Regions from separate parts of the Erwinia sp. HR93 genome, predicted to be linked through region 2. Evidence: predicted binding sites of a transcription regulator. Region 2 holds the regulator's gene; the other holds the start of a gene.
What was found. Region 2 encodes Fur, which represses iron uptake genes when iron is present. Its sites were predicted from a motif close to ATAATAATGAGAACNACTATCAA; they were not measured.
Positions count from the first base shown of each region.

Region 1: the regulator Fur is predicted to act here: its motif matches at 1,657-1,679, upstream of sodA (superoxide dismutase [Mn]).

Region 1 is NZ_JAXUDP010000001.1:791,206-794,629, reverse strand. Features, by position in the region: gene SFA31_RS03805 (YibL family ribosome-associated protein) at 1-125, shown strand, start outside; partial or broken gene yiiM (6-hydroxyaminopurine reductase) at 209-891, opposite strand; gene sodA (superoxide dismutase [Mn]) at 962-1,582, opposite strand; gene rhaT (L-rhamnose/proton symporter RhaT) at 1,876-2,910, shown strand; gene rhaR (HTH-type transcriptional activator RhaR) at 2,907-3,424, opposite strand, start outside.
Region 2 is NZ_JAXUDP010000001.1:2,487,480-2,490,903, reverse strand. Features, by position in the region: gene ybfE (LexA regulated protein) at 109-390, shown strand; gene fldA (flavodoxin FldA) at 538-1,068, shown strand; gene fur (ferric iron uptake transcriptional regulator) at 1,372-1,821, shown strand; gene glnS (glutamine--tRNA ligase) at 2,000-3,424, opposite strand, start outside.

The DNA of each region.
Region 1 (3,424 bases), 1.7 Mb from region 2:
AGCAGGCGGATATGGGGAAACTGAAAAAGAGCGTGCGTGGGCTTGTTGTCGTGCATCCAATGACCGCGCTGGGCCGTGAAATGGGATTAGAAGAGATGACTGGTTTCGCCCGCACGCCTTTTTAAGCCCGCTGAGCGCGTAATCAGGCGCTTTTTTCGCCGCAGATGCCGCAGATTGCGCTGGCTCACTCATCCGAAGGCTTGCGCTCTCAGCGCCGGCCAAAAAGCCGGTGGGAAAAGCTTTCTATCTCGCCAGAAATTCGCCGCGTCTGAATGGTCTTTGTCCAGCTCGCGGATAACCCCGCTGCGCTTAGCAGGCGCTGGTATTGCTCATCGTCAAAAGGAAATGCCAGGCGATGGCTCCCGCTTCGTATACGCTGACATCGCTAACGCGAGAAACGCGTTCCAGCGGCGCATCTGCGCTCACGCCTCCACCGGCGATCGTCCGATAAAGCCAGCCGGTTCTGACAGTGTCTTGCATAAGCTGCGAGATATCATCAATGTCGAAATGAAAGTTCAGTTTATAGCAGGGGGAACGCGGCTGAGTAACCTGAATCAGCGTCTTTCCCCAGCGGAAAATATCGCCGATATTGACATTGTGCTCATCCAGCCCTTCGGTAGAAAGATTCTCACCAAATGCCGGGGCCGTAAAATGCTCAGCCAAAAGCGGGAAATCCCTGGCCCAGCGCTGATAGTGCTCACGGGGATAATGACACAATGCACGGTCAATACCACCGTGTATGCCGCGCGCGGCCTCGGCCTGCTGATCGCCCTCCAGCCCAAGCGGCGTCAGCATTACTTCGCCATCAACCAGCCGCTTATCTATCGCGCTGGGATGGCTACCGGGGTAATCACAAATCTGACCGAGATAAACTTGCACTGGATAACGCATTGCCACTCCTCTATTGCGAACACAAAAAAGCGAGCCAATAGGCTCGCTTGTTGAATGTAAGATTGCAACGTTATTTTTTTGCTGCAAAGCGCGCTGCGGCTTCATCCCAGTTCACGACATTCCAGAATTCTTTGATGTAATCCGGACGACGGTTCTGGTATTTCAGGTAGTAGGCGTGCTCCCACACATCTAGCGTCAGAATGGGATAGCCGGAAACTCCGGCAATCGCCTCACCCATCAGCGGGCTATCCTGGTTCGGGGTAGAAGCCACAACCAGTTTGCCATCTTTCAGCACCAGCCACGCCCAGCCAGAGCCAAAGCGGGTTGTAGCTGCTTTCTCAAATTCTTCTTTGAATTTCTCCACGCTGCCGAAATCGCGCTCGATGGCAGCTTTTAGGTCGCCCTGCAGGGTGGTGCCTTTTTTCAGGCCTTTCCAGAACAGGCTGTGGTTAGCGTGACCACCCGCGTTATTACGCAGCGCCGTTTTTTTGTCTGCCGGAACCTGGTCCAGTTTGGTGATAAGTTCATCAATCGGCAGATTAGCCAGCTCGGGCAAGCTTTCCAGCGCGGCATTGGTGTTATTAACGTAAGTCTGGTGGTGCTTAGAATGGTGGATTTCCATCGTCTGCTTATCAAAATGCGGTTCCAGAGCATCGTAAGCGTAGGGTAGCGACGGCAATGTATAACTCATAGTCTCATCTCCATTATTGAGCGGCCGAATATTGTTAATGCCGCGTGAGCAATCGGTTTATTATAGTTAATTAAATGATATTGAAAATGTTTATCAGTGCCTTACTCTTCGTCCGGTTATTTACTGTGCGACAGAATGACAAAAATGTGAAGGCAGGCAATTGATTCCTGCGCATTTTGCCAGTTCGCCCATGAAGGCGGCAGCGGTATAAAGGTTATCCATCCCGTCACTTTTTAGACTCCTGCTATAAGCGGCGTTTTCTCCGCTAACCCGCAAACCAGGGAGTACAAATAATGAGTGACGCAATAACAATGGGGATCGTCTGGCATCTGGTCGGCGCGGCAAGCGCGGCCTGTTTCTACGCCCCGTTTAAACGAGTCAAGGAATGGTCATGGGAGACTATGTGGTCCATCGGCGGTATCGTCTCATGGGTCATTTTGCCTTCCGCGATAAGCCTGGCGCTATTGCCGCATTTCTGGGATTACTACAGCGCCTTTGGGGCATCAACATTACTGCCGGTCTTTTTATTTGGCGCGATGTGGGGCATCGGCAACATCAACTACGGGCTGACCATGCGCTATCTGGGTATGTCGATGGGAATCGGCATCGCGATCGGCATTACGCTTATCGTCGGTACCCTCATGACGCCTATATTGGGCGGAAAGTTTTCCGTTCTGATTGGCACTACCGGCGGACGTATGACACTGCTGGGCGTTTTTGTCGCACTAATTGGCGTCGCTATTGTGACTCGCGCAGGTCAGCTTAAAGAGCGGCAAATGGGAATTCGGGCCGAAGAGTTTAACCTGAAAAAAGGGCTGGTTCTGGCAGTCATTTGCGGTATTTTTTCCGCCGGTATGTCGTTTGCCATGGATGCCGCAAGGCCCATGCATGAAGCCGCAGCGGCGCTGGGTGTCAACGCTATGTATGTAGCGCTGCCTAGCTATGTGATTATCATGGGCGGCGGCGCACTGGTAAACCTTGGTTTCTGTTTCATACGCTTAGCGAAAGTCCCCGAACTATCGATAAAACGCGATTTCTCACAGGCAAAATCGCTTATCATCAGCAATATTCTGCTCTCCGCACTTGGAGGCACGATGTGGTATCTGCAATTCTTCTTCTATGCCTGGGGCCACGCCAGCATTCCTGCGAAGTATGACTATATGAGCTGGATGCTGCACATGAGCTTCTACGTACTCTGCGGCGGTCTGGTGGGTTTAATTCTGCGGGAGTGGAACAACGCGGGGCGGCGGCCAGTAGGCGTGCTCAGCGTAGGCTGCGTGGTGATTATTATTGCCGCCAATATTGTCGGCCTGGGAATGGCAAGCTAACTTGCCCCCGCCCCTGCATGATGCTGACGCCACTGCCGGGGCGTCAGCCCCGTTTCACGCGCAAAAACCACGGAAAAGTAATTACTGTCCTCAAAGCCACATCGCATCGCGACCTCGCTCACCCGCAGCGCAGACTGCTGTAACAGATGCTGCGCATGGCAAATGCGTAACTGACGTAAATAATGGTTAATCGACATTCCGGTCTGCTGTCGAAACTGCTGGCGCAGTACCCGTTCGCTACAGCGATTTTCAGCGCAGAAAGCATCCAAATCAAACGCGCAATCAAGACTGGCGGAGAGATGCGCAATCAAGAGATCTAATACGCTCTCTTCCTTATCCCGCGCCCGGTCAGGACGGTAACGATAGCGCCGTAATGCTATAAGCAACTGTAAAAATAACGTTTCGGATAACGTATGTGAGAACGCATCGGGGCAATGATTTTCATGCTCAAGCTGATTAATGATACTACGCGCCTGCGTCATCCCCTGGCTGCTCAGGCGCCAGGCGCGCGACA
Region 2 (3,424 bases):
GCGAGTGCCCGAACGCATTGGCGCGCCAGAAGCCACTGATGTATGATGGCGCGCTGTAATACACCCAAGCACACGCTCTCGTAGCCTGTTCCCCTGTTACAACAAATCATGGCCAAAGAACAAACGGACCGCACCACGCTCGATCTGTTCTCGGACGAACGCCGTCCGGGTCGACCGAAAACAAACCCGCTATCACGCGATGAGCAATTGCGTATCAACAAACGCAACCAGCTTAAACGCGATAAAGTGCGTGGGTTAAAACGCGTTGAGCTTAAACTCAACGCCGAGGCTGTGGATGCGCTTAATGATTTAGCGCAGGCCCGAAACATCAGCCGTAGCGAGCTTATTGAAGAAATGCTGTTAGCCCAGCTACAGCACCTTCCGCAATAGCCTCCGCCGCTCATTGCGAATGTTGCATACTGTGCACCCAGTCAGCGTTAGCTGTTTTCGCCCCACGGCAGCTTCTGCTATGATTGCCTCATCTGTGGGCTTTTAACAGCCACCATACCTTATCCGTATCAAGAGGTTATTTTATCCATGGCAACCGTAGGCATTTTTTTTGGCAGCGACACCGGTAACACTGAAAATATCGCAAAGATTATCCAAAAGCAGCTCGGTAAAGATATCGCCGAAGTACACGACATTGCGAAAAGCAGCAAAGAGGATCTGGAGGCGTTTGATATATTGCTTCTTGGCATCCCTACCTGGTACTACGGTGAAGCTCAATGTGATTGGGATGACTTCTTCCCAAGTCTTGAAGAAATAGACTTCAACGGTAAGCTTGTTGCGCTATTTGGCTGCGGCGATCAGGAAGACTATGCGGAGTATTTCTGCGACGCGCTGGGAACTATCCGGGATATCATTGAACCCAATGGCGCGACTATCGTCGGCCACTGGCCAACCGAAGGTTATCACTTCGAGGCTTCAAAAGGGTTATTCGATGACTCTCATTTTCTGGGCCTGGCAATTGATGAAGACCGCCAACCCGAACTTACCGGCGAGCGCGTTGATAAGTGGGTAAAACAAATCGTCAGTGAGCTTAACCTTACGGATATCGCCGGCGCATAACAACCCGTCTGTCGGTGCGCCCTGCGCGCCGACTTTGAGCGATTGATAGATATCATCAATACAAATAATCGCTACATTTTTTTAACTTTATCCCACGAAGCTGTACAATGGCCCCTGCTTATTCGGGCTGTGTCGTTCATCCAATGCTATCACCGCTGTTTCCTGGTGTGTTTTTACCGGATGGCCGCAGTTTCCATTTAGTAACGTCGGCTCTATAATGAGACGCATTCATTATTGGGTAAATGCTATGCAAAGCTTCCTCACCTGAGGAAGTAAGTCATTAAGTAACAGGACATATTCCGCATGACTGACAATAATACCGCATTAAAAAAAGCAGGGCTGAAGGTCACGCTTCCCCGATTAAAAATTCTGGAAGTGCTACAGGGACCTGAAAACCATCATGTCAGCGCGGAAGACTTATATAAACGCCTGATCGATATGGGCGAAGAAATTGGGCTAGCCACCGTCTACCGCGTACTTAATCAATTCGATGACGCAGGTATTGTCACCCGCCACAATTTTGAAGGCGGCAAATCAGTCTTTGAACTCACCCAACAGCAGCATCACGATCATTTGATCTGTCTGGACTGCGGCAAAGTCATTGAATTCAGCGATGACTCAATTGAAGCCCGTCAGCGGGAAATTGCTCAACGTCATAATATTCGGCTGACTAACCACAGCCTTTATCTATACGGCCACTGTGCCGAAGGCGATTGCCGGGAAGATGACAGTGCTCACGATAACAACGCGTGACATGGATTATGCCGGGGTCTTCCCCCGGTACGTTTGTTTCTAACTCACCGCACGATAAGCAATCCCGCCGTCACATTTACTATTCCCCTCCAGCATATCCAGTCTGCCCAATAAAATTCCTGGCCCAAAAAAAAGCGCCGCAATCGCGACGCCTCTATCAATTGCCAGGAAATAGGCATTAAGCACCTATTTTGGCCCAAGTATCACGCAGCCCAACTGTGCGGTTAAATACCAGCTTATCGGCACTGGCGTAACGGCTGTCGAGACAAAAATATCCCTCTCGCTCAAACTGTAGCGCTCTTCCGGCTTCCGCTGTTTTCAAACTCGGCTCGGCATATCCCTGGCGAATAACCAATGATTCAGGATTAATCGTTGCCAGAAAATCGTCCGCAGCAGCAGGGTTAGGCACGCTGAATAGACGATCGTATAGACGAAATTCAACGGGTAAAGCATGCCCGGCACTCACCCAATGAATAACGCCCTTCACTTTGCGCCCGTCGGCAGGATCTTTGCTCAGTGTCTGCGGATCGTAAGTACAGCGAATCAGCGTGATATTTCCCTCTGCGTCTTTTTCTATGCTCTCCGCTTTAATCACATACGCATTACGTAACCGCACCTCTTTACCCATGACCAGGCGTTTGTATTGCTTATTCGCTTCTTCACGAAAATCAGCGCGATCGATCCAGATTTCGCCGCTAAAAGGAACCTCGCGGGCGCCCATTTCAGGATTATTAGGATGATTGGGCATAGATAGCATTTCAGCGCTGCCCTGCGGGTAATTTTCTATGACCAATTTTACCGGATCGATAACGGCCATAGCGCGCGGCGCATGTTCATTAAGATCGTCTCGAATACAGGATTCCAGCGCGGCCATTTCCACGTTGTTATCCTGCTTCGTCACACCGATACGCTTACAAAACTCACGAATCGCTGCAGCGGTATAGCCACGGCGGCGCAGCCCGGAGATAGTTGGCATGCGAGGATCATCCCAGCCTTCAACGACGCCGTCGGTAACCAATAAATTCAGCTTACGCTTCGACATCACGGTGTATTCAAGATTCAGACGCGAAAATTCATACTGGCGCGGATGAAGCGGAATAGAAATATTGTCCAACACCCAGTCATAAAGCCGACGGTTGTCCTGAAACTCCAGCGTACAAAGCGAGTGTGTAATCCCTTCGATAGCATCGGAAATACAGTGAGTGAAATCGTACATGGGATAAATGCACCATTTTTTACCCGTTTGATGGTGCTCTGCAAATTTCACGCGGTACAAGACCGGATCGCGCATGATAATAAACGGTGAAGCCATATCGATTTTCGCACGCAGACACGCTGCGCCTTCAGCAAATTCACCGCTGCGCATTTTTTCAAACAGGACGAGGTTCTCTTCAACGCCACGCTCGCGATAAGGGCTATTCTTACCCGGCTCAGTCAGCGTACCGCGATATTCACGGATCTGTTCAGGCGACAATTCATCAACGTAGGCCAGCCCTTTATTAATCAACTCCAGCGCATACTGATACAGTTGATCAAAATAATCAGATGAATAGTGAATATCACCGGCCCAGTGGAACCCCAGCCATTCAACGTCATACTTAAT